Linked DNA regions of Limosilactobacillus reuteri. The protein of the gene in region 1 interacts with the protein of each later gene in a pairwise test. Links are inferred from orthologs where the notes say so. Each region holds a gene or a part of one and is shown in the gene's direction. Other genes may lie near its edges.

Evidence for each region.
Region 2: the proteins of lysA (region 1) and yycF interact in binary tests that used the Escherichia coli proteins (3 or more experiments, as listed by UniProt). The link is inferred for Limosilactobacillus reuteri from one-to-one orthologs.

Annotation. Positions count from the first base shown.
Region 1 is NZ_CP059275.1:579,754-595,888, forward strand. What follows is about bases 751-3,749. They hold lysA (diaminopimelate decarboxylase), read left to right. Parts: upstream 751-1,594; coding sequence 1,595-2,905; downstream 2,906-3,749. Other genes in these bases: HHK02_RS03375 (N-acetyldiaminopimelate deacetylase), read left to right, coding at 751-883; dapD (2,3,4,5-tetrahydropyridine-2,6-dicarboxylate N-acetyltransferase), read left to right, coding at 884-1,594; HHK02_RS03390 (aspartate kinase), read left to right, coding at 2,906-3,749. In the rest of the region: more of HHK02_RS03375, read left to right, coding at 1-750; more of HHK02_RS03390, read left to right, coding at 3,750-4,264; dapF (diaminopimelate epimerase), read left to right, coding at 4,265-5,266; HHK02_RS03400 (ribose-phosphate diphosphokinase), read left to right, coding at 5,267-6,241; SF1B family DNA helicase RecD2, read left to right, coding at 6,242-8,719; HHK02_RS03410 (tetratricopeptide repeat protein), read left to right, coding at 8,720-9,403; HHK02_RS03415 (histidine phosphatase family protein), read left to right, coding at 9,404-10,060; tRNA 2-thiouridine(34) synthase MnmA, read left to right, coding at 10,061-11,194; HHK02_RS03425 (DUF1831 domain-containing protein), read left to right, coding at 11,195-11,533; HHK02_RS03430 (cysteine desulfurase family protein), read left to right, coding at 11,534-12,688; HHK02_RS03435 (5'-methylthioadenosine/adenosylhomocysteine nucleosidase), read left to right, coding at 12,689-13,384; HHK02_RS03440 (hypothetical protein), read left to right, coding at 13,385-13,648; HHK02_RS03445 (NUDIX hydrolase), read left to right, coding at 13,649-14,200; HHK02_RS03450 (cold-shock protein), read left to right, coding at 14,201-14,404; ileS (isoleucine--tRNA ligase), read left to right, coding at 14,462-16,135. UniProt on the Escherichia coli protein: Specifically catalyzes the decarboxylation of meso-diaminopimelate (meso-DAP) to L-lysine. Is not active against the DD- or LL-isomers of diaminopimelate.
Region 2 is NZ_CP059275.1:1,811,276-1,827,411, forward strand. What follows is about bases 7,715-10,714. They hold yycF (response regulator YycF), read left to right. Parts: upstream 7,715-8,860; coding sequence 8,861-9,568; downstream 9,569-10,714. Other genes in these bases: walK (cell wall metabolism sensor histidine kinase WalK), read left to right, coding at 7,715-8,860; HHK02_RS10565 (prolyl-tRNA synthetase associated domain-containing protein), read left to right, coding at 10,123-10,617; HHK02_RS10570 (B3/B4 domain-containing protein), read left to right, coding at 10,618-10,714. In the rest of the region: HHK02_RS10495 (iron-containing alcohol dehydrogenase), read left to right, coding at 1-46; HHK02_RS10500 (NADPH-dependent FMN reductase), read left to right, coding at 47-583; HHK02_RS10505 (hypothetical protein), read left to right, coding at 584-778; 23S rRNA (pseudouridine(1915)-N(3))-methyltransferase RlmH, read left to right, coding at 809-1,288; trpX (tryptophan ABC transporter substrate-binding protein), read left to right, coding at 1,289-2,275; HHK02_RS10520 (phosphatidylglycerophosphatase A family protein), read left to right, coding at 2,276-2,773; HHK02_RS10525 (S1C family serine protease), read left to right, coding at 2,774-4,048; HHK02_RS10530 (MBL fold metallo-hydrolase), read left to right, coding at 4,049-4,855; HHK02_RS10535 (two-component system regulatory protein YycI), read left to right, coding at 4,856-5,698; HHK02_RS10540 (YycH family regulatory protein), read left to right, coding at 5,699-6,994; more of walK, read left to right, coding at 6,995-7,714; more of HHK02_RS10570, read left to right, coding at 10,715-11,346; HHK02_RS10575 (MarR family winged helix-turn-helix transcriptional regulator), read left to right, coding at 11,347-11,799; add (adenosine deaminase), read left to right, coding at 11,800-12,816; HHK02_RS10585 (NCS2 family permease), read left to right, coding at 12,817-14,154; HHK02_RS10590 (adenine deaminase), read left to right, coding at 14,155-15,921. UniProt on the Escherichia coli protein: Response regulator member of the two-component regulatory system CpxA/CpxR which responds to envelope stress response by activating expression of downstream genes including cpxP, degP, dsbA and ppiA.

The DNA of each region.
Region 1 (16,135 bases):
ATCAACTCATCCGGGAATAATGCACGCCTGTGGTCATGATATTCATATGACGGTTGCATTAGGGGTATTGAATTATTTTAGTGAACACCAGCCGCAAGATAATATCCTGTTTTTCTTCCAACCGGCCGAAGAAAGCGAAAATGGTGGAAAGCGGGCATATGAACTGGGCTTGTTTAGCGGAAAGTGGAAACCAGATGAGTTTTACGGTTTGCATGATAATCCTGATTTGCCAGCAGGAGCAATTGGTTGTCGGATGGGGACCTTGTTTGCGGGAACCACGGAAGTTAATATTGACCTCAATGGTAAGGGCGGTCACGCGGCGTATCCTCAAAATGCTAATGATACGGTCGTTGCGGCAGCCTCATTAATTCTTCAAGTGCAGACTGTGATTTCGCGGAGTATCGATCCTATTCAAAGTGGTGTAATTACTTTAGGAAAGATTGACGGCGGGACGATTCGAAATGTTATCGCTGGACATACACGGATTGAAGGAACGATTCGGGGACTAACGCAGACGATGATTGAAACTATTGATGACCGCTTGAAGGACGTATGTGAAGGAATCGGGCGTAGTTTTAACATGGATGTTTCCCTTGAATTAAATCAGGGTGGCTATTGGCCAGTAGAAAATAATCCAGAATTAACAAAACGGTTTATCCATTATATGGAAGAAACACCAACTGTAAACTTTATCGAAACAGAACCAGCAATGACTGGGGAAGACTTTGGCTACTTACTGGCTAAATTTCCGGGAACCATGTTTTGGCTTGGGGTTGAAGATGATTCACAATTACATTCGGCCACCCTTACCCCCAATGAAAAAGCAATTAAACGTGGAGTAGATGCGATTACTGGTTTTCTTGAATATCGGATGCAAAATTAAATGGCTGAATTAGATGCACAAACAATCATTAACTACATTAGTAACGCACCCAAGAAGACACCGGTAAAGGTCTATCTTAAAGGAAATTTGGGTGATTTAGAATTTCCCACAGAAGTAGAAACATTTCTTGAACAGCGTACGGGTGTTATTTTCGGTGATTGGACAGTTATTGAACCGTTATTAAAGGAATACAGTTCAGCAATTGAATCTTACCATGTGGAAAACGATGCGCGTAATTCAGCAGTCCCTTTGCTTGATTTGAAGGATATTAATGCCCGCATTGAGCCAGGAGCAATTATTCGCGATAAAGTGCTTATTGGTGACAATGCTGTCATTATGATGGGCGCAACAATTAATATTGGTGCTGAAATTGGTGCCGATTCGATGATTGATATGGGGGCAGTTCTTGGTGGCCGTGCAATTGTTGGTCGCCACTGTCATATTGGTGCTGGTACTGTATTAGCTGGAGTGGTTGAACCGGCTTCAGCTGAACCAGTCCGCATTGATGACAATGTAATGATTGGCGCCAATGCGGTGGTAATTGAAGGGGTTCATGTAGGAGAAGGAGCGGTCATTGCTGCTGGCGCCGTGGTTACTCATGATGTTGCTCCTCATACGATGGTTGCGGGAGTTCCTGCTAAGTTTATTAAGAATGTTGATGACCAAACTGCTGGTAAGACTGAATTAGAGGACGATTTACGGAAGCTTTAGATGAACGAACAGATTACTGATCAACAATTAAATGCCGCTGGTCATCTAACGATTGGGGGATGTGATGCGGTTGACTTAGCTCATCAGTTTGGTACCCCGTTAGTTGTTTATGATGTTCAACAGATTCGCCAACAGATTCGAGCATTTAAGCGGGTTTTTGAAGAAAATAATGTTGATTATGCGGTTAGCTATGCTAGTAAAGCTTTTTCAGCAATCGCAATGTATCAAGTAGTTGCTGCAGAAGGTGCGCATGTTGATGTTGTTTCTGGTGGTGAATTATATACGGCAATCAAAGCCGGCTTTCCAATGGCTGATGTTAGTTTTCACGGAAACAATAAATCACGGGAAGAATTGGAAATGGCAATTGACCATCACGTGGGAACAATCATGATTGATAACTTCCATGAGATTGAATTGCTAGCAGACGTTTTGGAGAAGCTTGATGCACATGTTGATGTAATGTTGCGAATTACTCCTGGAATTTCTGCTCATACAAATAAGTACATTCAAACTGGTCAGGTTGACAGTAAGTTTGGGTTTGACCTTCAATCAGGACAGGCAGATGAGGCGTTAGCAAAAGTCCTCGAGAATCCCCGGATGCAAATGAAAGGGTTGCATGCCCATATTGGTTCACAGATTTTTGAGCTTGCGGGATTTGAAGGGGTAGCTAAGAAGTTGGTTGAAGTTGCTGCCCACTGGCAAGAAAAATTTAACTATCAAGCTGCTGTGATCAATGTTGGGGGCGGTTTTGGAATTCGTTATGTAAAAGATGATACACCACTTGCTCCAGAAGAATTTGTGGCAGCAATTATTAAGGTAATTAAAGCTGAAATTAAAGAAACAAATCTTGCTATGCCAGCGATCTGGATAGAACCCGGACGTTCAATCGCGGGGCCCGCTGGTTATAATCTTTATACTGTTGGATCACGTAAAGATGTACCAGGGTTGAAGCCATATGTAACAGTTGATGGGGGGATGGGTGATAACATTCGTCCAGCACTTTATGAAGCACAATATGAAACGGTCTTAGCAAATAATCCTCGTGCAGAGTTGGTTGAACATGTTCGGGTAGCAGGAAAGTATTGCGAGTCTGGTGATATCCTCAGTCAGAATCAGGTATTACCGGCTACAAAACCAGGAGATGTCTTAGCGATGCTTGATACTGGTGCTTATGGTTATTCAATGGCTTCAAATTATAATCGGAATCCTCGTCCAGCAGTTGTCTTTGCAGAAAAAGGCACAGCTCAGGTTGTAATTAAACGAGAAACCTATGATGATTTAATTCATTTGGATGAACCATACCAACAATAAATGAAAGTTGTAAAATTTGGTGGAAGTTCTCTGGCTAATGGAGAAGCCTTTCAAAATGCAATTAATATTATTACCTCTGACCCCCAACGCCGGGTAATTGTCACTTCTGCGCCGGGTAAACGTTTTGCCGATGATATTAAAGTTACTGACTTACTGATTAAATATGCCCAAGCAGTAATTGCAGGCCAAAATCCCCAAGAAATCGTTGAACAAATTTTAAATCGATATCAAGAGATTGCCGCTTATTTTGGCTTACCAGCAGATAAATTAATTCCGCTAGTTGAACGACTGGAAGGTCTTCCTAACCATACGTATCCAAATGATAACTATCTCTTGGCCGCTTTCAAAGCTCATGGTGAACGCTTAAACGCTCAACTAATGGCTATCCTTTTGCAGCATTTAGGCTATGAAGCACGTTTTGTGACACCAAGTGAAGCTGGTATTATCGTTACTGGAACACCCAATAATGCTAACGTTATTCCAGAAACATATGCAAACTTGAGTCATTTTACGTTTAATGAGAACGAATTATTAGTATTCCCTGGTTTCTATGGCCTAACTCTTGCTGGACACATTGCTACTTTTTCCCGTGGTGGTTCTGATATCACCGGTGCAATTCTCGCGCGCGGTCTTCACGCTTCAACTTATGAAAATTTCACCGATGTCGATGCTATTTACTCAGCCAATCCACAAATTGTCGACCATCCGCAACCAATTACAACCATGACTTACCGGGAAATGCGAGAACTATCTTATGCTGGTTTCTCCGTCTTTCACGATGAAGCATTGATTCCTGCTATTCAAGGAAATATTCCAATTAATGTTCGTAATACTAATGATCCTGAAAAGCCGGGAACAATGATTGTCCCTGATAAAGATTTTCAACCAAGCGATATTATAACGGGGGTCGTGAGTGGAAAACACTTTGCAGCCCTCTACCTGCACAAATATCTTCTTAACAAGCAAGCAGGTTTTACTCTTCGGATCCTTGAAATTCTCGCAAAGCACAACGTCTCATACGAACATATGCCTTCCGGAATCGATGATATAACAATTATCCTTGATCGGAATGCAATTAATGACCAATTAATCGATACCATCTGCAATGAAATTCAAGAGGAGATTAATCCTGACCGTTTAGAATGGATTGATAATTATGCAATTACCATGGTTGTTGGTGAAGGTATGCGTAATCGCACGGGGGTAATTGATGATATATTAATGCCTCTAGCCGAAAAACACATTGCGGTTCCCATGATTAATCAAGGAGCTTCACGAATTGCAATTATGATCGGAACATACAACGAAGACGCGGATGATGCCGTTCGAGCTATTTACCATCGCTTTTTCGCAAATTAGATGGTGCAATTATTAAAAGTACACGGATCACAAAATGCCTTTTTTATTCTTGACCAAACACAATTGACTACTCCCCTTACCGATAAAGAACTAGTTTCATTTACCCGAAAAGTAACTGATACACAAAATGGCGTTCTCGGTGGTGCTGATGGCGTTTTAGTTGTTAACCATCCAACTAGACCAGGATCGGTAGCACAAATGCGGGTAATTAACGCAGATGGCAGCGAAGCCTCAATGTGCGGTAATGGTTTGAGAACGGTTGCTCGTTATGTAGCAGAACGTGATAATTTAACCGATTTTAAAGTTGATACAATGAATGCTAGTCTTCGTGTTCGTCAGCATGAAGACCTTGCACCTGGAGTTCCTGCTTTTGCGGTTGAAATTTCACCAGTAAAGTTTGACCGCACTGCTTTGCCATTTGATAATCTTGGCCATGAGCGCCTGTTAGACACCCTCGTCCCTGAGTTATATCCTAATCTCCGTTTTTCAGCCCTTGCTGTTCCTAACCCCCACTTAATTAGTTTTGTTAGTATGGAAGAGCTAAATGGCCCAGCACTTGAAGAATTAGGTACACGGTTAAATAGTGATAATCTTTACTTCAGTGACGGGGTAAATGTTAATTTTGGCCATATTCTCGGTCATAACAAACTCTTTGTAAAAACGTTTGAACGAGGAGTCGGCTTTACAAATGCTTGTGGGACAGGTATGTCTGCCACTAGTCTCGCTTTAGCCCTCACTCATCCAGACGCAGCATCATTTAATGAACCAATTAGTGTTTATAATCCTGGTGGCATGGTTAAGACAATTCTTCACCGTGATGACTACAACTACTGGGTCGAACTAATCGGTAATGCTACGTTTACTCATATTATTACTGTAGAGGAGTCAACAATTCACCAAGAAAATCTTGATGAGCTTCAAAGCAGTAGCGTTGAAACGGATGAAAACAAAGCATATTTGGCTTTTGTTAATTCACTACCTTCCTTAAAATTTGAAAACTAAATGACCCAGATAAAAAATGCCGATAATGTGCGTTTATTTTCACTAAATTCAAATCCAAAACTAGCTGAACAAATTGCTCAACGCGTGGGGATTCCGTTGAGTAAAGCTTCCATTAGTCATTTTGCTGATGGGGAAATTAAAATTACAATTGACGAAAGTATTCGTGGCTGTGAGGTCTACGTCATCCAGTCAGTTTCTGATCCAGTTAACACTAACTTGATGGAACTATTAATTATGGTTGATGCTCTACGGCGGGCAAGTGCGGCCAAGATTAACGTAGTAATGCCATACTATGGCTATGCACGTCAAGATCGAAAAGCACGAAGCCGTGAACCAATTACAGCTAAATTGATCGCCAACCTTCTTGAAATGGATCAAATTAGTCGACTAGTAACGATTGACCTTCATGCTCCTCAAGTTCAAGGTTTCTTTGATATTCCTGTTGATCATCTTCAAGCAACCAGTCTTTTTACTAAATATATTGAGGAACAAAACTTGGGTGATGATATTGTAGTAGTTGCCCCTGATCATGCTGGCGTTAATTTAGCGCGGAAATATGCTGAACGAATTAAAGCTTCCATTGCGATTATTGATAACCGTAACAATGAAGTTCGGGAACGGACTGAACAAGAAGTACCGGAATATGTAATCGGGGATGTAAAAGGAAAGACTGCGATTATTGTTGATGATATTGTAGATACAGGAGTACGGATGAACTTATCTGCACAAGCATTAAAGAACTTTGGTGCCGCTAAAGTTTACGGAATTGCTACGCATGCAGTATTATCAGCTGATGCGGTAAATACGTTACAAAATTCTCCTCTTGAAAAAATGATTGTAACAGATACAATCCACCTACCAAAAGAGAAAGAATTCCCTAAGTTGGTTCAATTATCAGTGGACGATTTATTAAAAGAAGCAATTGTTCGTATCCACAATAACCAATCAATTGATACATTGTTTAATCGTAAATAAATGGCTGAAGAAATCGACCTATTTAAGACGCCAACGGAGCCGTCTTTTTTTATTGGTCAGGTACAATCTGAGATTTTTACTAGTCCAGATTCGTTTTTTAAAGTTTTAATTGTCTCGGTTGAAGAAGCAAATTTTGATTGGCACGAGCCGGAAATTACTGTAACCGGAAGTTTTGGTGATCTTAGTGATGATCAGACTTACCGCTTTGAGGGAAAAATTGTTGAGCATCCACGATATGGACAACAATTTCAAGCTACTTCTTATCATGTCAACCGTCCTACAAGCAAGGATGGGTTAGTTGATTTCTTGTCTGGAAAACAATTTACCGGAATTGGAAAAAAGACGGCTGAAAAAATTGTCGACAAGTTAGGAACAGATGCGATTAATAAAATTATTGCTGACCCGCATGTTTTAGATAAATTAAAACTCCGCAAAGCAGTTAAGGATTCATTGGTTGATAATTTACGGGCAAACCAGGGGATGGACGAGATTATTATCGGCCTAAATGATCTCGGCTTTGGCGCTAACCTTAGTAGTGCAATTTTTGACAAGTACGGGGAAGAAACTCTACATATTATTAATGAAAACCCCTATCAACTCGCCGCTGAAATAGATGGAATTAGTTTTAATCGTGCTGATCAGGTGGCACAAAAATTAGGAATTGCCACGGATGATTCACGCCGGATTGATGCAGCAATTATCCAGACACTTGATGACTTGACAATGGAAACTGGTGATACATTTACTACAACAAAACCTCTTCTGCAGCAAACTATCCAATTGCTTGCCCAAGGAAGTGGTGGCCGTGTTTCTACAGATTTAATTGCCAACCAAATTGTTGAGTTAGAGAAAAATCAAGAAATTAGTTACGCGGATGAAAAAATTTATCCAACTGCCCTTTATAACGCGGAATGGCAAATTGCTGATCACTTACATCGTCTTCTTACCGTTGACCAGGAAAAATTACCAGCAACGACTATTGAAAAAACAGTTACGGAAGTTGCTGATCAATCGGGGATAACCTATGACCAAGTTCAAAAAGAGGCTATTAAAACAGCCTTAAACAGCAAAGTCATGCTTCTTACGGGAGGCCCAGGAACGGGAAAAACAACAATTATTAAGGGAATTGTAGCTAGCTATGCGAAAATTCATAATCTCTCATTGGATGTAAATGAATATAAGGAAAAGTCTTTTCCTGTTTTGCTAGCTGCTCCTACAGGCCGAGCTGCTAAACGAATGAGTGAAGCTACAGATTTGCCAGCAAGTACAATCCATCGCTTGCTAGGACTTAACGGTCGGGAAATGCCAACTGATATGAATGCCCGCGATTTAGAAGGCTCGTTATTGATTATTGATGAAATGTCGATGGTCGATACCCTCTTGTTTAAGACTCTTATTCAAGCCGTCCCTACTTCTATGCATGTGGTTTTGGTAGGTGATAAAGACCAATTACCATCTGTTGGTCCCGGGCAAATTTTCCATGATCTTCTTGACTTTGCAGAACTGCCCAAAGTTGAACTAACCAATATTCACCGCCAGGCTGCTGATTCAACAATTATCCCATTAGCTCATGCTATCAAAGAGGGTAAGTTACCATCAGATCTAACGAATAAAATGCCAGATCGATCATTTATCTCATGCCATGCTAACCAAGTGCCAAGTGTGGTTCAACAAATTATTGACCTTTCTAAAAAACGAGATTATTCCGCAAATGATATTCAAATCTTGGCACCAATGTACCGCGGACAGGCGGGAATCGACCGTTTGAATGAACTTGCACAACAGGCATATAATCCTCCAGCTAATGGAAAGCAAGAAGTCGATTTTAGGGGACTAACTTTTCGTGTTGGAGATAAGGTTCTGCAACTCGTTAATGTTCCAGAAAAGAACATTTTTAATGGTGATATTGGAAAAATCACAGCAATTGAAAGCGGTAGGACAGTCGGTAAGAAAAATGAATCAATTACTGTCGATTTTGATGGTAATGAAGTGAGCTATAGCCGCATGGAATGGAATCAATTACGGTTAGCTTATTGTATTTCGATCCATAAAGCACAGGGAAGTCAGTTTAAGATGGTTCTTTTGCCGATTGTTCAGCAGTTTAGCCGGATGCTTCAACGAAATCTTTTATATACGGCGATTACCCGTGCCGCAGAAAAGTTAGTCTTGATCGGTGAGCCGTATGCGGTTGTGACTAGTGTAAAAAATGAAGCAGTTAACCGGAAAACTTCTTTGGTCGATCGTCTTGATAAGGTTTGGAGTAAGCATGGTGAACTAAAATCAAAATTGGATCATCAAACGGATTCGTTAACCAAAGAACTTTCTAGTCCGCAACCTGTTCAAAAAGAAAATGAACAGTTAATAAATAATGATGCTCAGCAATATATCCTAACAGCTGATCTCATTAATTCAGAGACAATTGATCCATTAATCGGAATGGAAAATATTAGCTTACAAAGTTTGCATCAAGCCAAATAAATGACAGAGAAAAAAGGTTTTCGTGATCCTAAGAAAAAGGAAACAGAAAAATTAGTTCATAAACTAGTTGAAGCAATTGATGAGCACCCAGATAAAGTAAACAATTATTATGATTTAGGTTCTTTGCTAACCCGGTTAAATGACTATCAACAAGCAGAAGAACTCTTTATGAAGGCTTTGGGGATCTTTGAGGCAAAGGGTGACAAGGATGCTATGAACCTCTTAAACTATGGTCTTGGTAACCTTTACTATGAGATTGGCAAAGTTAATGAAGCAATTAAGCTTTACAATAAGATTGATGATCCCAAACTCAAAGCTGATTCTTATCTTATGTTAGCCCAAAGCTATATGAAAAAGGGACAATACAAGCAAGCCGTTGCTTATGGATTAACTGCCCTTGAATTACGTCCAGACGATCCTGAAATTAATCAGGTAATTGGTGATTCATTATTAGCATTAGGTGAATTTAAACAGGCTAAGGCTTATTATGATGCAATTCTAAAGTATCATCCGGGCCGTGCTGATACGCAATTTAACCGCGGAATTGTAGCGATGGTTCTTGGTGAGCAATACAAAGACTACCTTGCGCAAGCTAAGCAGTTAGATCCTAACTACTACCATAAAAGTGAGCAACGACTTAATGATATTGAAAAAGCGCTTCAGGCAACGCAAAAGAAAAATTAGATGACAAAAGTTTATTTAATCCGGCACGGAAAAACGCAATGGAATTTAGAATCCCGTTATCAAGGTGCCAATGGCGATTCACCGTTATTAAAGGATAGTTATCGTGAAATTGAATTATTAGCAAGTTCTTTACAAAGAATTCCGTTTGAACACGCTTATACTAGTCCTTTAAAGCGTGCGCGCGTAACAGCTCAGGCATTATTGAACCATTTGAATCCAGAAATCCCATTAACAATTGATAGCCGGTTAAAAGAATTTAATTTAGGCAAAATGGAGGGAATGCATTTTGAAGATGTTGCGGCAAAATGGCCTGAAGTCTTAAAAAACTTTCGTCATCATCCTGATAAATATGATGAATCATTAGTAGAAGGAGAAAGTTTTCTAGAAGTAATCGCTCGTTTCCGTGCAGCAATTGAAGAGTATTGTCGCCAGTATCCTAATGGTAATATTCTCGTGATTTCACATGGAGCTGCCTTGAATGCTGCCATTAATGCATTGATTGGAACACCGCTTGCTCACTTGAAAGATCGTGGTGGACTAAGCAATACATCAACGACGATTCTTATTACTAATGATGGTCGTCATTTTGAACTTGAAAAGTGGAATGATACATCTTACCTTCACAAGAGCAAGGTTGATCCGACTGATACGATTTAAATGGCTGATAATAGTCATACACGTGTGGTGGTAGGAATGAGTGGAGGAGTCGACTCTTCAGTGACGGCTCTTCTCTTGAAACGTCAAGGATACGATGTTGTTGGTGTCTTCATGAAAAACTGGGATGACACTGATGAAAATGGTGTTTGTACTGCCACTGAAGACTACAAAGATGTAGCAAAAGTTGCTTCTAAGATTGGGATTCCATACTATTCTGTTAACTTTGAGAAGGAATACTGGGATCGGGTTTTCAAGTATTTCATTGCTGAGTACAAGAAAGGTCGTACACCAAATCCTGATGTTATTTGTAATAAAGAGATCAAGTTCAAGGCTTTTATTGAATATGCTAACCAATTAGGTGCTGATTACGTTGCTACTGGACACTATGCTGATGTAAAGCGTGATGAGAACGGCCGGATGCACTTGATGCGTGCTAAAGACCAACACAAGGATCAAACTTACTTCTTAAGTCAACTTGATTATAAGCAGTTGGATAAGGTAATGTTTCCATTAGCTGGCTACACTAAGCCAGAAATCAGAAAGATTGCTGAAGAAGCAGGGCTTGCTACTGCTGATAAGAAGGATTCTGTTGGAATTTGCTTTATCGGTGAGGATGGTCATTTTCGTGAATTCTTGAGTCAATATATTCCAGCACAACCAGGGAATATGGAGACCCTTGATGGTAAGGTCGTTGGTCAGCATATGGGCTTAATGTATTACACCATTGGTCAGCGTCGTGGGCTTGGCCTTGGTGGTAATAAGGAAAGTAATGAGCCATGGTTTGTAATCGGTAAGGATATGAAGAAGAACGTTCTTTATGTTGGTCAAGGATACGAAAACAGCTATCTTTATGCTACTCATCTTGAAGCGAGTGATATCCACTGGGTTGATGATGTTGTAAGTCGTTATGGGCGTGATTTTCATTGTACGGCCAAGTTCCGTTACCGTCAGACAGATGTTGGCGTTACTGTTCATTTGTCAGAGGATGATCAAATGGTAACAGTTGAATTTGATGATCCTGCACGGGCCATCACTCCAGGTCAAGCGGTTGTCTTTTACGATGGAGAGGAATGCCTTGGGAGCGCGATTATTGATCGTGCTTACAGTCATGACCGGCAGCTTCAATACGTTTGAATGGAATTTACAAAAACAGTACAAATTTCTGGTGATAAGGATAAATACACAATTAGCCCAGAGATAAAAAAATATGCTTTACTTGATTTGGGATTTGAACAGACTAACCGGGGAAACTTTGAATATTTAGGAAGTCTCGATACTGATAACCCATTTAAACCGGTTGCCCGTCTTCGGATTTTAATTAACAGTGATTTAGACGGTTTTAAAATGGAGACTCTTTCAGGAAATGGTTTAAGAAAAATTAATATTTTTAATCACCAACGCGCAGCTGAATTTATTCAACAATATCACTATATTTTAGATGAAATGGTTGCCCGGCAAATATTCACTAAATAAGTGAGTGAGATTTATTTGGATAATGCAGCAACAACCCCAATGACCCCAGAAGTGATTGCGGAAGTGACTAAACAAATGCAAGAATCATGGGGAAATGCCTCAACTGGTTACTCTTATGGGCGTCATGCCAAACTTGTAATGGAAGATAGTCGTCACGTTCTTGCCCAAAGCATTAATGCTGATGATAATGAGATTATCTTTACCAGTGGGGGGACTGAAAGTGATAATACTGCTATTATCCAAACTGCTTTTAAACGGCAGAATCTTGGTAAGCATATTATTACAACTGCCATTGAGCATGAGGCAGTCTTAAAACCTCTCCATTTTTTAGAAGAACATGGCTTTGAGGTAACCTATTTGCCAGTTGATGAAAATGGTAATATCTCAATTGATGATTTTAAGGCCGCTCTTCGTGATGATACGATTTTAGTAACCATTATGATGGAAAACAATGAAGTGGGTAGTCAAATGCCTATCCATGAGATTGGTGAAATTTTGAAAGACCATCAAGCATGGTTCCATACAGATGCAGTTCAAGCATATGGACTGTTGCCAATTGATGTTAAAGCTGATCATATTGATATGCTTTCAACATCAGCCCATAAGATTAATGGGCCAAAGATGATGGGATTTTTATATCGTCGTGATGGCATTAGTTTTCCAAGCTTTATTAAGGGTGGGGACCAAGAAACTAAACGCCGTGCGGGGACTGAAAATGTACCTGGAATTGCCGGTTTTGCTAAAGCGGTAGAATTAAACACGCCGGAGGTAAAAGAAGAACGCCGTGATCGTTATTATGCCTTTAAGCAAAAGATCGTTAATGCGCTTAAGGAAAATAATGTTGATTTTGAAATTAATGGACAAATCAACAAAACCCACGTGCTTAACTTATGGTTTAAGGGAATTTCAACTTATGTTATCCAGACAGACCTAGACCTTGCAGGCATCGCAGTCTCTGGTGGTTCTGCATGTACAGCGGGTAGTATTGAACCTTCTCACGTTTTAACAGCGATGTTTGGCGCTGATAGCCCCCGAATTAGTGAATCAATTCGAATTAGTTTTGGTGGGTTAAATACGGAAGAAGATATTGATCAGTTAATTGCTACGATTGTTAGAACCGTTGAAAACCTAAAGAAGATTAATGGGGACAATTAAATGCGATTTGGAATTATTTGTGCAATGCCTGAAGAAATTAAAGAATTAACTGCGAAGTTATCTGATAAACAAGAAAAGGAAATCGGGGGTAAATCCTACCTTTTCGGTAAGATCAGTAATCAAGACGTTGTATTAGTAGAATCTGGAATTGGTAAAGTGGAAGCTGGGATTACTACTGAACATTTAATTACCGATTGTGAGGCAGATGTTGTGATTAATTCTGGATCAGCTGGCGGGATTGGTGAAGGCTTACATGTTGGGGACATTGTAATTTCAACTGAAACGGCCTACCATGATGTCGATGCAACTGCATTTAATTACCGTTATGGTCAACTCCCAGGGAAAGAACCGCGCTTTAAGGCTTCTGATCAATGGGGACAAGCCTTAGAAAAAGCCGGCGAAAAGACTGGTTTAAATGTAAAACGAGGATTAATTGTTTCTGGTGACCAATTTATTGCAAGCTCAGAAGCAATTAAAAAGATTTTGAATAATTTCCCTGATGCACTTTCTAGTGAAATGGAAGGGGCAGCGGTTGGACAAGTTGCCACTGACCACCAAATTCCATATGTGGTAGTTCGGGCAATGTCTGATACAGGTGATGAAGATGCCGGCGTTAGTTTTGACGACTTTATTATTGATGCCGGAAAACGCTCTGCAAACATGCTTCTTCAGCTCTTTGCAGATTTAGATAAGTAAGTGGATAATAAACAACAAGATGAGCAACAATCACGTATGTCACGTAGTCAATATCGTCAACAGCAACGTCAGACTGAACAACCTAATGAAGCGGCAGAAAATACAACTGATCGACCTTATAGTCGCGAAGCAGTTGCTAGTCAGCGTCATGACGAAACAGTGGCAGAAAAAACAGCGCGCTTGAAGCGTCGTTTAAATATTGCAATCATTGCTTTGATTGTGGCAATTATTATTGTTTACTTAATACTATTTTATGTTGGATAAATGGAATTTGAAGAGCGACCAATAAGTAGTAAAACAGTTTTTCACGGCCATTTAATCGATGTTGAAGTACAGCAAGTTATCACCCCACATGGTAATAAAACACAACGAGAAATCGTCCACCATGCACCAGCAATTGCGATTTTGGCTTTGACGGCTGATAATAAAATGATTCTTGAAAAACAGTGGCGCGCACCAATTGCGAAAACAACCCTTGAAATTCCTGCGGGGAAGCTCGACCAACGGGATGCTGATAATGCTCTTCATGCGGCTAAACGTGAATTAAATGAAGAAACAAGGTATGAAGCAACAAGTTTAAAAAAGATTTCTTCATTTTATACTTCTGTTGGTTGTATGGATGAATACATGACTCTTTATTTGGCCACGGGATTAAAACGGGTTAGCAACGAGCTGCCGCAAGATCAAGATGAACAATTGATGTTAAAAGAAGTAACTTTACCACAAGCGCTTGAAATGATTGATCAAGGCGAAATTGAAGATGCTAAGACAATCATGGCAATCTATTACTGGCAAGGAATGAACAACCGTGGATAAATGCTCAAAGGAAAAGTAAAAAGTTTTGACGAACAAAAAGGATGGGGCTTTATTACAGTTCCTCACGAAGGAGAAATTTTTGTTCATTATAGTGGAATTGAAGGAACGCGTCGTCGTATCCTTCACCCTGATGAAGAGGTCTCATTAGTAATTGTTCAAGGACAAAAGGGACCACAAGCAGCACATGTTCGTGTTTTAAGATAAATGGGAGGAAGCTTTTTTATTATTAAAATACAAGAATTAATGAAAGGGGTAGTTACAATGCGTGTTAAAGATACGTTAAACCTTGGCCGTACTAAATTTCCAATGCGCGGAAAGTTACCTGTAACTGAGGCACAACGGGAACAGCTATGGGAAGAAAATAAAGTTTATGAACTACGACAAAAACTAAATGAAGGAAAGCCTACTTTTGTTTTACATGATGGGCCTCCATATGCTAATGGTAATATTCACATTGGCCACGCTATGAACAAGATTTCTAAAGATTTTATTGTGCGCTATAAGTCAATGTCTGGCTACCGGGCACCTTATGTTCCTGGTTGGGATACTCACGGATTGCCAATTGAACACCAATTGACTAAGTCCGGTTACGACCGTAAGAAGATGAGCTTAACTGAATTCCGTGATCTTTGTCGGGAATATGCCCTTAAGCAAGTTGATAAGCAACGGACTGACTTTAAGCGGTTAGGTGTAAGTGGTGAATGGGATCATCCATACCTTACCCTTGATAAAGAATTTGAAGCTGCTCAAATTCGGGTATTCGGTGAATTTGCTAAGAAAGGTCTATTATACCAAGCTAAGAAGCCAGTTTACTGGTCATGGTCTTCAGAATCAGCCTTAGCAGAAGCCGAAGTTGAATATCATGATGTTGTTGCTAAAACAGCCTTCTTCGTAGAGCAAATTAAAGATGGCAAAGGCCGTTTAGATAATGATACATATTTAGTTGTATGGACGACAACACCATGGACTGTTCCTGCTTCTGAGGCAGTTGCGGTTAATCCAAAGTTTGATTACTCTGTTGTAAAGCCAGCAAATGATGACCGGAAATTTGTTGTTGCAACAGACCTGCTTGAGAAATTAGCAGAAAAACTTGGGTGGGAAGATTATGAAGTTGTTGATCATTTAATGGGTCAAGAACTTGAAGGGATGACTACTCAACATCCATACCTTGATCGTGATCTTCTTGTTGGTTTAGCAGATTATGTTACTGCTGATGCTGGTACTGGCCTTGTTCACACTGCTCCTGGATATGGGGATGATGATTACAACTTTGGTAAAAAGTATGACTTGCCAATTTTTGCCCCAATCAATGATCAAGGTGTTTTAACTAAGGAAAACGGTGAAGGCTTTGAAGGGGTATTCTACCAAGATGCTGATGATGTATCTCTTCAAAAGCTAGAAGAAAACAATGCTTTACTTCTTCAAGAGCCATTACAACACAGTTACCCATTTGATTGGCGGACAAAGCAACCAATCATCTTCCGGGCAACTGATCAATGGTTTGTATCAATTGAAAAGATGCGTCAAAGTATTTTGGACGCCTTAGAAGACGTTAAGTACCACCCAGAATGGGGAAAGGTTCGTCTTCGCAATATGATCAAAGACCGTGGTGATTGGGTAATTTCTCGTCAACGTGTTTGGGGTGTACCTCTACCAATCTTCTATGCTGAAGATGGCACACCAATCATGGAAGAAGAAACAATCAACCATGTAGCAGAATTATTTGCTAAGTATGGTTCTAATGTTTGGTTTGAACGTGAAGCAAAAGATCTTTTGCCAGAAGGATACACTAATGAACATTCTCCTAATGGTAAGTTCACTAAGGAAACTGACATTATGGACGTATGGTTTGATTCTGGTTCATCACACCAAGGGGTATTAGCTGAACGTGATTATTTAACATACCCAGCGGACCTTTACCTTGAAGGGTCTGAC
Region 2 (16,136 bases), 1.2 Mb from region 1 along the record:
AGATATTGTAAAGCTTTATCAAAAGGCTTACGATGGCATCTACTAAATGAAAAAAGTTGGGATTATAGTCGGCAGCGTTCGTCCAAATCGGCGGAGCATGCAAGTAGCAAACTGGTTAAAAGTTCAATTAAAGAAAAGTACAAAGGTTCAATTTGACATCATCGACCTAAAAGAAGTTAATTTACCGATGATGGATGAACCTAAAATTCCTTATTTGGGTTTATATGTTCACGAAAAAACGCGTAAATGGAGTGAGTTAGTACAAAGCTATGATGGTTTTGTGTTAGTTTTTCCGCAATACAATTGGGGCTATCCAGCAGTTTTGAAAAATGCGATTGATTACTTAGGAAAAGAATGGCAAGGAAAGCCGGTTAGTTTAGTAACATTCGGTGGACATGGCGGCTCGCAAGCACAAATTGCAATGAAATTGGTCGTAACCGGCTTAAAGATGGCGGCGCTTCCTGTTGATTTACAAATTAACTTGATGCCGGATGATTCAACTGCGACTGCTGATCGGAAGTTGAATACTTATAATACGCAAGCAGCGTTATTAAAGACTGCCTTTGAAAATGAATTAAGCTAAATGCAAGGAAAAGCAAGTGCAATGATAGTAAATGAAGCACGGCTGACATTGCCTAATGAAAAAAGAATTGAGTATGATGAATTTGAACGGTACCAGTTTCGGGCAAAACAGTTACGAACTTGGTGGCAAGTCAAGCGACCAAAATATAAAATTGATTGGTCATTTTATCATAAGAAACGGGGATACTGGGATTAGGTGGATAAACTGTGGAAGGTAGTGGATATCTTGAATATAAAAATTATTGGTGTGGGTAAGTTAAAAGAAAAGTATTTTAAAGCGGGAATTGCTGAATATGCTAAACGACTTGGACGTTATTGTAAATTTGAAATTGTTGAGGTTCCTGATGAAAAAGCACCTGAATCTTTAAGCCAAGCAGAAATGGATGAAGTAATGGCAAAGGAAGGGGAACGGATTCTTGATAAAATCAAAGATCGCGAATATGTATATGCTTTAGCGATTAAAGGTAAAGAACGTTCTTCTGAAGAGTTTGCAAACGAAATCAATAAATTAACAACTTATGGTCACAGTGATATTACTTTTGTGATCGGCGGTTCATTAGGGTTAAGTCCAGCAGTATTAAAACGGGCAGATGCCCAAATTTCGTTTGGACGTTTTACCTTGCCTCATCAATTAATGCGTTTAGTTTTAAGCGAACAAATTTATCGAGCTTTTACCATCATCAATGGCCTCCCATATCATAAATAAATGAAACGAATTATGGGCTATATTATTATTGGAATTGTTGTGATTGGTGGTTATTTTGGACTTTTAAGGCTTCATCAACAGACTACAAAGCCAGTGGTAGGAATTTTAACGATGATGCATCATCCAGCATTAGATCAGATTCAAAAGGGAGTCGTTGCTGGATTAGCAGAAGAAGGATACCGAAACGGCAAGAATATCAAAATTGAATACCAGAATGCGAATGGTGATCAGGGAAACTTAAATACTATGGCGAATAAATTAGTGAATGATCATGCGAAAGTAATCGTTGGTATTACCACCCCAGCTTGCCAAGCACTTGCTAATGCGACCAAGGATATTCCAATTGTGATGGGCGGAATTGGTGATCCGGTTGGTGCCGGCTTAGTAAAGAATGAAAAACACCCAGAAGGAAACGTTACAGGGGTTCATGATGTAAATCCGAGTGAACAGCAGATTGCATTAGTAAAGAAATTTATACCAAACATAAAGACCCTGGGAGTAATCTACACATCGAGCGATACCTCTTCTGAAAGTCAGTATCGAACAATGGTAAAAGCAGCGCATAAATTACATGTAAACTTAAAAACTTATACAATTGCGAATGCTAATGAACTTAATCAGACTTCACAAACAATGTTGAGTAAAGTAGACGCGGTCATTGTTCCTAGTGACAATACAATTGCCGGATCAATGGGAGTATTGGTGAAAAATGCGGATGCGGTCAATAAGCCTGTTTTCCCTAGTGCTGATACAATGGTAAAAGATGGTGGAGTAGCTTCTATTAGTCTTAGCCAATACGGGCAAGGAAAAGCAGCCGGAAAAATAACAGCACGTATTTTAAAAGGTGAAAAGCCAGGACAGATGGCAGTTAATAATTACCATCATGGAGAACCGGTTCTTAATTTAAAGCAAGCACGTAAGTTAGGAATAAAAGTTCCAGCAGATTTTCAACGAGAAGCAGAACAACATGGAACAGTCTTTAAGTAAATGAATAATCCACGGTTTAAATACCCAGATACAAAGGCATATGAATTTGTAGTACATCGTTTAGAAGAACGCGGAGTAAACTTAGAAGAGCTTGCTAAGATTGTGTATGAGACACAAAAGGGCTTTGAACCAGATTTGACGTTGGAAATATGTCAAAAATTTTTAATTGATACGATGCATAAGCGTGAATTATTAAATAGTGCAATGGTAGCACTTGAACTTGATCGGTTAACCGAAGAAGGAAAAGTAGATGAACCTTTAGCAGGTATTATAAGAAATGATGCTGGGGTGTTTGGGGTAGATGAAACCCTAGCTTTACAAATTGCTAACATTTATGGAACAATTGGGACGACAAACTTTGGTTACTTTGACCGGGTTAAGAGTGGGATTATTGCCAAATTTGACCATGATAAGGTTCATGTAAATACATTTATTGACGATATTCTCGCGGCGATTGTGGCGGCTGTTTGCGGAAAGATTGCCCACCAGTACGCTTGAATGAATAGGATAAAACAAGCTTTTAAAGATCGATTGTGGCTAGGCGTAATTATTGTCGGCTTATTTGCTGGTCTTATCGGTGGTGGAATCGCCTTAGGAATTAATAACCTGGTACAACATCATGAAGAAGTAACAAGTACACGAGTTCCAGCTGGCTCTAATAGGTCTGGTGGTACGAAGGTTAATAAGAATAAGGCTGACTTAAGCGGGGAAGCGTCCCAAGCTTATAAGTCCGTTCAAGGAGCCGTTGTTAGTGTTATTAATAAACAAAAAGTTCAGCAATCAAGTGGGACGCTAGGAATTTTTGGTTATGGCAGTAGTAACAGAAGCAACAGTGATTCTTCTAGCGATAATAAATTGGAAACCGCTAGTGAAGGGTCAGGGGTTATTTATAAGAAGAGTGGAAATTCGGCTTATGTTGTAACTAATAACCATGTTGTCAAAGGTTCAAACGCGCTCCAAGTAATTTTAAGCAATGGTAAAAAAGTTAATGCTGATTTAGTTGGTACTGATTCTGCAACCGACTTAGCTGTATTGAAGATTAACGCTACAAATGTTAAGACAGTTGCATCCTTTGGTAACTCTAATTCGATTGTTCCTGGTCAGGATGTGCTAGCAATTGGTTCACCAATGGGAAGTGAATATGCTAATACAGTAACAAAAGGGATTATTTCTGCCAAAGATCGGACATTAAAAGCCGGGACTGATGGAACTTTGACATCGGTTATCCAAACAGATGCCGCTATTAACTCTGGTAATTCAGGTGGTCCATTAATTAATATGGCAGGTCAAGTTATCGGAATTAATTCAATGAAACTCGCTTCTGATACACAAGGCTCTTCAGTTGAAGGAATTGGTTTTGCCATTCCAAGTAATGAAGTTGTGACAATTATTAACCAGTTAATTAAGAATGGTAAAATAACTCGTCCATCACTCGGAATTAGTATGGTGGATCTTAGTAATGTTACTTCTGATCAACAGCAATCAGTCTTAAAACTACCAACAAGCGTAAGCAAAGGGGTAGTAATTATGGATGTGAATAGTGGTTCAGTTGCTGATACTGCTGGATTGAAAAAGTATGATGTCATTACAAAGCTTGGTGACACTCAAGTTACAGATGCGGGTTCATTAAAGGCGGCCTTATATAAATACAAAGTTGGACAAAACGCTAAAGTTACTTACTACCGTGATGGTCAACAACACACCGCAACTTTGCATTTAACAAAGAGTGCTGATACAACATCAACTGATGACTCACAACAAGATAATAATTAGGTGACAGAAACGGATCCATTACGTTATAGTATACTTGCGAGCGGGAGTACTGGAAATGTAACTTATTTGGAAACGCGCAACCACCGGATCTTGATTGATGCTGGTTTAAGTGGGAAGCGGATTGAAAATTTAATGAAGAAGATTGATCGATCATTAAAGGATGTCGATGCGATTTTTGTAACGCATGAACACAGTGATCATACGCATGGTGTTGGTGTCTTGGCACGTCGCTATGGGATGGATGTTTATGCCAATGAAGGAACCTGGCAGGCAATGGCCAATAAAGTTGGTAAAATCCCATTAGCACAAAAGCATATTATTGCACCAAATACTGTTAGGGACTTGGGAGACATGGATATTGAAAGTTTTGCGGTATCTCATGATGCTGCGCAACCGCAATTTTACCAAGTTCACCACAATAATAAGACCTTCTGTATTATTACGGATACTGGTTATGTTTCTGATCGAGTTGAGGGAACCATCCGAAATGCAGATGCCTACGTAATGGAATGCAATCATGATACAGAAATGTTGCGGATGGGTCCTTATTCATGGCCATTAAAACAGCGGATATTAGGGGATGAGGGTCACCTTTCCAATGAAGAAGGTGCCGATGCATTGATGAGTGTTGTTGGGCGGCGAACCAAAGAGATTTTCCTTGGTCACCGTAGTCAACATAATAACATGCGTTCGCTCGCCCACTTAACAGTTGCAAGTTTGATGGAGCAGCATGACTTTGGCGTCGATCATGATTTTAAATTGCAAGATGCTGAACCAGAAGAACCAAGCAAGTTAATGACGTTATAAATGAATTTTAAACGTATTCAATGGATCTTTATCCTTGCCTTTTTGCTTTTTGATATCTTTGTTGGAAGTTCATTAATCTTAGAAACTAGATTTACCGTTTCTAATGGTCAGCAAAATCGCCAATCAACAGTGTTAAAAGAAATGCGCAATGACTCGATTAGTTATGGCGAGCTTTCTAATAAGCAGCAAACCGGATATTATATTGCTGGAAAGAAATCCTCTGATAGCGGAGTCCTAGAGCAAGAAGCCGGGAAATTACGTAATCAAAATTTTCGTCTTTCTTCAGGAACACTAACTAGTGAGTTTGATAAGCCAATTAAAACAACTAAAAATAATGAGATTCGGCGTGTCGACCGTCTATTAAAAAATAAAAAGATGGTAAGTTTAGGAAATCATTATCGCTATAACAAGGAATTATCGGACAAAAATACCCTTGTTTATACGCAAATGCTAGAAGGAAAGCCGCTATTTTCAAATGATGGGCAAATTCGTTTTCGGATAAACTCTGACTATGGGATAACAGGTTATACGCAGACTTACTTGCAAGATGTTGAAATTCTCCGGCAACGGTCAAATACGATTAGTCAGCGCCGAGCAATTACCTGGTTGTATAAACATAATCAAATTCCTAATAACTCCCGCATTAGGTGGTCGGTGCTCAGTTATTCTAAGCTCCTTAACACTACTACTGATGATAAAGCAGTCTATGTGCCAACGTGGACTGTTGAAATCAAAACTAAAAACTCAGGAGCAATTCAACAATTACAAGTTAACGCATTTAATAGTACAGTTATGAAGGAAACGCCAGATAGTGTGAATACGAACTCGTTAAATGATAAGTAAATGATGAAGAAGCTGAAAAGTAATTGGCAAGCAATCGCCTTAACGGTTGTTGTGCTTCTTAGTTTATTCATTTCATGGATTGTCTGGACCAACCCATTTCCTTTTGAGGGAGCACGACACGAAAATTTCAATAATAACCAATCACAACAATATACACCGCAATCAAGGGGCGATGTTTATCTCCCAACTAAAGCAGTTGAGACAAATGAAAAAGGAACTCAGAATCAACTTTATAGCCCTAAAGCTAATTTAATTCTGAGCGTAAAAAAAGAGTTAGAGGATTGGAAATTAGGCCGGACAAATGTTGTCAAACAAAATAACAGTGATGTTTATTTGAGTTATTTGCGACGGCGGAACTCGTTAATGCTGACATATCCGGATGAGGTACCGAGCTCAGTCTTCAACGAAACATTTTCCCAGTCAATTGATACTGACCGGGTTAATCAGATTAACCATATTGTTATCCCGCTAAACAGGCAACATGAGATTTACTTACTTGGTGACCACCATTATAGTGTGTACCGAGTACGGGTAGAGCAGGGAAAATTTAACCATATTCGGCAACTCTTAAAGTCAATGGATCGAATCCCAGTTGACCATAAAACTATTAACGGAGTAGCAGTAATGATGTATCCCCGGTCCTTTGAGTTACCAGCATTAGGATATCAAATCACTGCGCAAAACATCGATACCCTTAGTGCTAGTCTAATGAGTACTAACCAACACACAACAATTACGGCAAATCGGAATGGCAACGAGACTACCTATACGGATGGAACCAATCGTCGGCTGATATTTAATCACCAAGATGGAACGCTTAAATACGAAAATTACCTTAGTAAGGACGATCGGGAATCAACAAGCCAGATTTTCCCACACTTCTATAATAAGTTGACGACAATTGGAATTCCGCTTGATAATTTGCGCTATGATGAGGTGAGTGAGCATGGTCGTCGGTTAAACTATCGGGCTTATGTTAATAGCTTTCCAATTTTCAATAGTGATGGTTATGGAGAAGTAACGCTTGAATCTACAAGTAGCGGGAATGAACGCTTCTGGCTAAGTCTTTATAGTCTTCGAGTGCCATTGCCAATTGATCACCAGATGGTCAAGCTTCCATCAAGTGCAGATGTGATTAATCAATTACATGCAACCAACCGGATGCGTGACATCAAGGACTTACGTGTCGGGTATATTTGGAAAACTGATAAAGATAGTCATGTTGTAAAGTTAGTGCCAACGTATTTCATTAAGTATCGCGGCCACTGGGTTGAATATACCGAGTTAGAAAAGTAGGTGAACAGCAAGTTAAAATTTTATCAATCGATTCGTTTTAAAATCGCTCTCGTATTCGTGTTAATTTTGATGTTAACACTTGAATGTGTTGGGGCGGTTTTTGTGCGTCAATTAGAGCATCAAAACCTTAATACGTTTAAGCAAACCATTGAATTACCGTCTTACGTTGATAATTCTTTAGCAGAGCAGCTATCACGATCAAATACTAAAAAAGCAAACAAACAAATTAACCAAATCCTTTCAGAAGTTAATAATAATAATATTTCTGAAATCCGGGTGGTTGATAGTAAGAGTATTGTGCGGGGAACAAGCAACGCTGATAATCGGAGTGCAATCGGTCAGAAAACAACGGATCAAGCAATCAAAGCAACCTTATTAAATAATAGATCGCATACCGAAAATTTATACGATAATTCAAATCACACGCGCTACTATGTTAATGTTATTCCCCTTGTGGATAATAGTAACAATAACGTTGTGGGAGCTGTTTACCTGCGAGCTAGTCTAGAAAGTGTCTACGCTAATATTAATAATATTACTTTGGTATACCTATCTGCGGCGATGATTACTATTGTCTTGAGTTTGATCTTGGCAATTATTATTTCCCAGGAAATTACCCGCCCAATTGAAGAAATGAGGAAACAAACATTACGAATTGCCCGGGGAGACTATTCTGGTCAAGTAAAAGTATTGGGAAATGACGAGTTAGGACAATTAGCAGGGGCAGTTAATAATCTTTCTGTCCGGGTTGAAGAGGCACAGGAGTCAAGCGATTCTGAACGACGACGGCTTGATAGCATTTTATCCCATATGTCTGATGGGGTTTTAGCCACTGATCGTCGAGGAAATGTGACCATTGTAAATAATATGGCGTTACAGTTACTAGGTGTCGAAAATGAAGATGATTTAATTGGTAAGTCAATTATTGATGTGTTGGATATTCGTCATGACTATACCGTTCGTCAACTAGTAAATGGTCAACAGCGCGAGATGATTATTGATATGTCAAACTCTGGCAATAATTTGATCTTAAACGCCTACTTCTCACCAATTCAACGCGAATCTGGCTTTGTCAGTGGGCTTGTCTGTGTCCTTCATGATGTAACGAGCCAGCAAAAAGAAGAACGCGAACGGAAGCAATTCGTTTCAAACGTCTCACATGAGTTGCGGACTCCATTAACAAGTGTTCGAAGCTATGTCGAAGCATTAAGTGATGGTGCTTGGCAGGATAAAGAAATTGCCCCTAAGTTCTTAAAGGTTGTTCAGGATGAGACAGACCGGATGATTCGGATGATCAATGACCTGTTGAGTCTATCACGGATGGATGCAGGGACAACGAAGCTCAATCTGGAATACGTAAATATCAATGAGTTATTTAACTATATCTTGGATCGTTTCGATATGATTATTAAAAAAGAAGAAGATCCAAAAAAGAAAAAATATACCATTGAACGATACTTTACTAAGAAAGATTTATGGGTTGAAATTGATACCGATAAGTTTACCCAGGTAATTGATAATATTATGAATAACGCAATTAAGTATTCTCCAGATGGTGGTGTAATTACAACCCGCTTACTGGAGACGCATAATCATGTTATTTTAAGTATTTCTGACCAAGGTTTAGGGATTCCACGAAAAGATCTTGGACGTATCTTTGATCGATTCTTCCGCGTTGATAAGGCAAGAAGCCGGAAGCAAGGGGGAACAGGTCTGGGACTAGCTATTTCCAAGGAAGTTATCAATATGCTTGGTGGACAAATTTGGGTTGATAGTGTAGAAGGCAAGGGTTCAACATTCTATATTTCCTTGCCATATGTACCTTATGAGGAGGAAGACTGGGATGATGAAGAAGCTGAAAAGTAAATGGCAAAGAAAATTTTAGTTGTTGATGATGAAAAACCAATTTCTGATATCATCAAATTTAATCTTGAAAAAGAAGGATATGAAGTTGTCGTAGCCTATGATGGCGAAGCAGCTTTAGAACAAGTAGAAGCAGAAAATCCTGATTTAATTATTCTTGACCTAATGCTGCCGAAGATCGATGGACTTGAAGTGGCCAAGCGGGTTCGGGCTAAGCATACCATGCCGATTATTATGGTAACTGCTAAAGATTCGGAACTAGATAAGGTGCTGGGGCTTGAGCTTGGGGCCGATGATTATGTTACTAAGCCGTTCTCTAACCGCGAACTAGTAGCACGAGTAAAGGCTAATTTACGACGGCAAGCAACTCTGAAGGCACCGGCAGAAGAAGAAAATAATACCGATATTCAAATTGGCGACCTTACGATTCATCCTGAAGCCTATACCGTAACTAAGCGAGGCGAAAATATCAATTTAACGCATCGTGAGTTTGAACTTTTACACTATCTAGCTCAACATATTGGACAAGTTATTAACCGCGAACATCTTCTTCAGACTGTATGGGGTTATGACTATTTTGGGGATGTTCGGACAGTTGATGTGACCGTTCGACGGCTTCGTGAAAAGATTGAAGATAACCCGAGTCACCCCCAATGGTTAATTACCCGGCGTGGTGTTGGCTATTACCTAGCAAATCCTGATCAGAATTAGGGGCAGTTAGCTCAGCTGGCAGAGCAACGGACTCTTAATCCGTGGGTCCAGGGTTCGATCCCCTGACTGCCCATCAAAAGAGACTGGGAATTAACTATTAATTCTTGGTTCTCTAACAGTAAAATCCGGACTATGATTTTTGATCGATTCAAAAATCGTAGTCCGGATTTTAAATTATTTATAAAATTAGTCGCCAATCGACTAATAATAATGAGTTACCGGAACAACATTCCTCGCAAGTCATTGGGCTATCAAACACCTTACGAGGTATTCATGAAGTATGTCACTGATGAGCAACTACTTTTTTTCTAACTTAAATTGACATTTCGGGACACAAATAAATGAACGTTCCATACTCTGATCCAGCATCAGGCAATACTGGGACATACTTCATTGGCTATTCACGGCACTGGGATGTTACTAAGAAGATGCTTGAGAACATGGTCGATCAAAACGACTATCTTCTTACATTCTCCGATATCCTAACCGGTCAACTTTTCTTCATTCCTTCACGGCCAATGTTGGATCAAATTGCTGATGGTGAATTAAATTAAATGACGATGGGAACCTACCAACAAGTAAAGGATGCCTTAAAGAAAATGGGAATCACTGATTATAACGTCATTGATCACCCTGCAGCTCATACTACAGAAGAAGCTGATCAATATATTGCAGGGCATGAAGGTGTCCGTACAAAGACAATGTTCCTCAAGGGTAAAAAGAAGAAGTTCTTTATGGTGATCATGGACGATAAGAAACGGATGGATTTCCATCGCTTTACTGAACTGACTGGTAATAAGCGAGTCTCAATGGCTAGTCCAGATGCCCTCCAAGAACAATTAGGGTTAGCTCCAGGGATTGTTTCACCATTTGGCCTCCTCAATAATGAAGATCACAATGTTAAAGTTTACTTCGATAAAGATATCGTTGATGAGCCAATCCAAACATTTCATCCTAACGAAAATACCCACACGATTTTTATTAAGACTGAAGACCTATTCAAATTCCTTAAAGAGATTGATTTTGAACCGGAGATTATTGATCTGTAGATGGCATTAAATAAGGTTATTGTAGATCAAGAATTTTGGGATCTTTTCCCAGACGCAACTGTTAACATTATGTTTGTTAATAACTTTGAAAACGACAAAACAAGTCTGACAGAAGACGACCGTGACAAGATGTTGCAAAAAGCTGTCAAAGAATCTGCTAAATATACAGGAGCCGAACCTTTTAGTTCTAATCCAGTTATTGCCCAATGGCGTGATGTTTACAAGAAGTTCCCTAAGCGGAAGGGTGCTCGGGCATCAGTTGAAGCTTTATTGAAGCGTGCATCCAAAGGCCACCATTTTGCACCAATTAACCCACTAGTTGATGTTTATAACTCAATTTCAATGACTTATGGTGTACCCGTTGGGATTGAAGATGCCGATCATATCGCCGGTGATATGCACCTTGGAAAAGCTAAGGGTGGAGAAGCATTCGTTTCTGTTGGTGGCAATGGTGAGAATGAATCAGATCCAGCCCGTGAAGGCGAAATTATGTACTATGATGATGAAGGTGCTGTTTGTCGTTCATTGAACTGGCGTGATGGAACACGGACACAGGTTAATGATGATACAAAGAACGCTGTAATCGTTATTGAATCAGTAAACGCTGAACAAGCCGCTCGCGCTAAGGAAGCAATGAGTAAGCTTAGTGAATTAATCAAGAAGTACTTTAACGTTGAAACAACCGCTGATTACACTTTGACTAAGGATAATCCAGCTGTTCAACGTTAAATGATTGATGTTTTGCGTGAAGTGGGGATGATTGAACGAGCATTGGATTCAATGTCAAATATTGAATTCAAAGAGATCGGCTTATCAAACCTCCAGTTCTTATATGTAGTCCGGATTTACGAACATCCAGGAATTATTGCTGAACAGCTGTCGAACTTGATTAAGGTCGATCGGACAACACTTGCCCGAGCGGTTCATCGCCTGGAAAAGCAAGACTACATTAGACGGGAGAAAGACCCCGTTAATAAGAAAATTAAGCATCTTTATGTAACTGAAAAGGGTAAACAAGTATATTCATTCATCATTCGCGAAAATACTCACTCAAATGAAGTCGCTTTGCAGGGCTTTTCCGATGAAGAGGCTCAGCAGCTTCACGACTACCTAGTACGGATGCGCCAAAATATTGATGAAGAATGGCAATTCGTTAAACATGGTGGTAAGAGAAAGTATTGAATGTCTACAGAAATTACGAAGGAATTTACTCAGGGATTACCTAAAGCTGAACTTCATGTTCATATTGAAGGAACATTGGAGCCAGAATTGAAACTCAAATTAGCCAAGCGCAACCATGTTGATATTGGTCAATCAACAATTGAAGAAGTTCGCCAATCATATCAATATGATGATTTGGCTTCCTTCTTAGCTGTTTACTATCCAGCAATGAATGTTTTACAAACTGAACAAGATTTCTATGACTTAGCAATGGACTACCTCCATCGAGCAGCAAAGAATAATGTTCGGCACGTTGAAATCTTCTTTGATCCACAGGCTCATACTTCACGAGGAATTGCATTCAAGACGGTCATTGATGGCTTATACAAGGCAACGGTCGATGCACGGGCGCTGAATATTGATGCACGCTTAATTATGTGCTTCTTACGTGACTTTTCTCGCGACTCCGCACGCGAAACGCTAGAGGAAGCCTTGAAGTATAAGGATAAGATTCTTGGGGTTGGACTAGATTCTGATGAACATAATAATCCACCAATGAAATTCTTTAACCAATTCACCAAAGCCAGTGCAGAAGGCTTCCACTTAACAGCCCATGCTGATATTGACCAAAAGGACTCGATTGAACACATTCGTGAATTGCTTGAAGTTATCGGTGTAGAACGGGTTGACCATGGAACTAATGTTGTTGAAGATCCGGACTTGGTTGACTTTGCGGCTAAGAACAAGATTGGCTTCACCTCGTGTCCACTTTCAAACTCGTTTGTTAGCCCTGAAATGAAGGGGAAGGAAGTTATTGAACTACTGAGTAAGGGTGTGAAGGTTTCCATTCACTCCGATGACCCAGCATACTTTGGTGGCTACATTGGTGATAACTATTACGCAATCGCTACTAAGTTCAATTTGAGTCGTGACCAAGTAATCACGTTAGCGCGAAACTCTTTTGAAACTAGTTGGATTTCGGATGAACAAAAGGCTCTTTACCTCAAAGAACTTGATGACTATGTCGCTAATAATTAAGTGAACAAAACACGAACATTATCTGGGAGGATTGATCGTGCCTTCCACATCACAGAGAGTGGTTCCTCAATCAAGCGGGAATCTTTAGCAGGTTTAACAACCTTCGTTTCAATGGCATATATCCTCTTTGTTAACCCATCTATTTTGGGTGATGCAGGAATGGATAAAGGGGCGGTCTTTACTGCCACTGCCCTATCTGCTATTTTAGGTTCATTATTAATGGGGATTCTTGCTAACTACCCGATAGCCATTGCTCCAGGTTTAGGTGATAACGCCTTCTTCACATATTCAGTGGTCATTGCCATGGGAATTCCTTGGAAGGATGCCATGGCCGGTGTTCTGGTAGCCGCTGTGCTCTTCACTATCTTGTCATTCCTTAAAGTTCGGGAAATTGTCATTGACTCAATTCCACAGGATTTGAAATATGCGATGGCTGCCGGAATTGGGATTTTTATTTCATTTGTTGGTTTACAAGGTGGGGGCTTAATCATTGCTAATAAGTCTTCATTAGTTGGCATTGGTTCCTTTACCGTGCCAACGGTTTGGTTAACGATCTTCGGAATTTTTGTTATCGCAATCTTGATGGCTAAAAAGGTGCCTGGTGCGATCTTTATTGGTTTAGTTGCGACAACTATTCTGGGTCTTTTGACTGGTTTGATTAAGGCTCCACACCACATCATTTCAATGGCCCCAAGTCTGAAACCAACATTCGGTGTCGGGCTAGAACACCTTTCCGTAATGACTGATCCTAAAATGTGGGCGGTTGTCCTGATCTTCTTAATTGTTGCCTTCTTTGATACTGCCGGTACCTTGATCGGTTTGGCGCAACAAGCTGGCATTATGAAGGGCAATAAGATGCCGCACATTGGTCGCGCTTTGATGGCAGACTCACTTTCAATGCTTGGTGGTGCTTTCATGGGGACTACCCCAACTTCTGCCTACGTCGAATCGTCAGCCGGAATTGCAATCGGTGGTAAAACTGGTTTCACGGCTGTTGTAGTCGCCTTTTTCTTCCTCTTAAGTATGGTCTTCTCACCTCTGCTGACCGTCGTGACGACCCAAGTTACCGCTGCTGCTTTAATCGTTGTCGGTGTACTGATGGTCTCTGCTTTGCGTGATATTCACTGGGATCAATTTGAAATTGCTTTACCTTCTTTCCTTGTCGTCATTGGCATGCCTTTGACCTACAACATTTCTTATGGGATTGCCTTTGGCTTCTTAACTTACCCAATCTTGATGACTGCTGCTGGTCGGCGAAAAGAAGTCAACGGAATTATGTGGACAATGTTAGTTGTCTTTGTTGTTCTGCTCTATGTTTTGAATATCTTGCCTAAATAAATGTCAGAAATTAAATTAAGTGAATACATTGATGCTGGTGCTGCTAAATTACCTGCTGACCTGGTCATTACTGGCGGGACATTAATTAATGTTAATACTGGTGAATATTACAAGGCAGATGTAGCCATTTATGACCAACGAATTGTGGCCGTTGAAAAAGATATCACCGATTATATCGGCCCCAACACTAGAAAGGTTGATGCTACCGGTAAGTATCTTGCCCCTGGGCTAATTGATTGTCACATTCACGTTGAATGTAGTAAGTTAAGTATGACCCGATTTGCTCAGGCAGTCTTACCTCATGGGACAACCAGCATCGTCACCGGTTTAGACGAATACATCTCCGTAATCGGCTTAGATGGTTTAAAAGAAATCTTCAATGAAATTGCTCAACTACCATTCAATGTCATCTGGGGACTACCTTATAAGACTCCTTACACCATTCCAAAATCAACTATCTCTTACGATGTCACCGCTAAGGATCATGCTCAAGTGCAAACGGATCCTCGTTGCTTCGGTGTTTGGGAAACGGTTCGTGAATCCGTGGAAACTAAGGATCCAGATACTATGAAAGTACTAGAATTAGCTCATCAAAATCATCAACCCATTTTCGGCTGCTCACCAATGGCACGTGGAAAAGCACTCAATCAATATCTAATGAGTGGTGTTTCCGTCGATCACGAAAGTTACTCTCATGAAGAATTCTTGGAAAAAGCACGGAAAGGTGTCCACACGGTGATTCGTGAATCTGCCGTGACTAAGTTTCTGAATGAAAATATTAAATCAATTACCGAGAATGTTGCTGGGGTTGCTCGGCATACTAGTTTCTGCTCCGACGATGTGAATGCTACCAGTATTCTTTCTGTTGGTCACATCGATCACATGGTTCGATTAGCAATTCAGGCTGGTGTTAGCCCAATGACCGCAATTCAAATGGCCACCATTAATGCTGCTGAAGCGTATCATATTGATGATCGGCTTGGATCAATTGCTCCTGGCAAACGAGCTGATATTTTACTGGTCGACCATCCTGGAACTTTCAATGTCGAAACTGTCATTAGTCAAGGCCAGTTAGTATTTGACGATGGTCAAGAACAATTTGCTTTTACGGTTCCTGCCCGCTCAAGCGAATTAACGGCAACTGTACATCGTGACCCATTATCAGCAAATGATTTCCAATATCATACTGATCACGCTGATGGTACTGCACTGGTGGAAACGATTAACAGCATTGGCCCCTTCGTTCGGAAACGTCGTGACGTCAAATTGCCTGTTGAAGATGGCATTATTAAGCCTGATGTTGACCAAGATGTGGCCCTAGTTTCTGTGGTTGAGCGGTACGGAATCAACGGTAATATTTCTCACGGTTTTATCTCTAGTTGGTCTTTCAAGAAAGGGGCGATTGCAACCACTGCTGCCCCTGACGACAATAACATGGTTGTCGCTGGTGTGAACTATGACGACATGGCACTAGCTGCGAATAAGTTAATCGAACAAGGTGGTGGCCAAATTGTCGTTGTTGATGGTCAAGTGGTTGCTAACCTACCATTGCCAATTGCTGGGATTTGTTCAGACTTACCTGTTGAAGAATTAGCTCAACAAGAAAAGGCCTTGCAAGAAGGAGCACGGGAGATTGGTTCTAAACTGCCAGACCCTATCTTCTACCTTTCCTTCCTCCCAATCACTGCAATTCCTGATTTAGCCATTACCGATGGCGGAAACGTGGATTACACGCAATTAAAATACTTCAATCCAGTGTTGGATTAGATGGCTGGATTAGCAGGTCTAATTAGGCCTAAGCATAATCGGAAATACTCATTAGAAACAAAGGTAGCCGCTGTCAAAGCTTATCTTTCAAGTGCGTATTCTAACCAGGAACTCCTTCAGCGATACCAAATTAGGAATATTTCTCAACTCCATCAATGGGTTATCAGTTACAATAGTGGCAACCTTACCGTTAATCAGACAACGAGAAAGCGAGC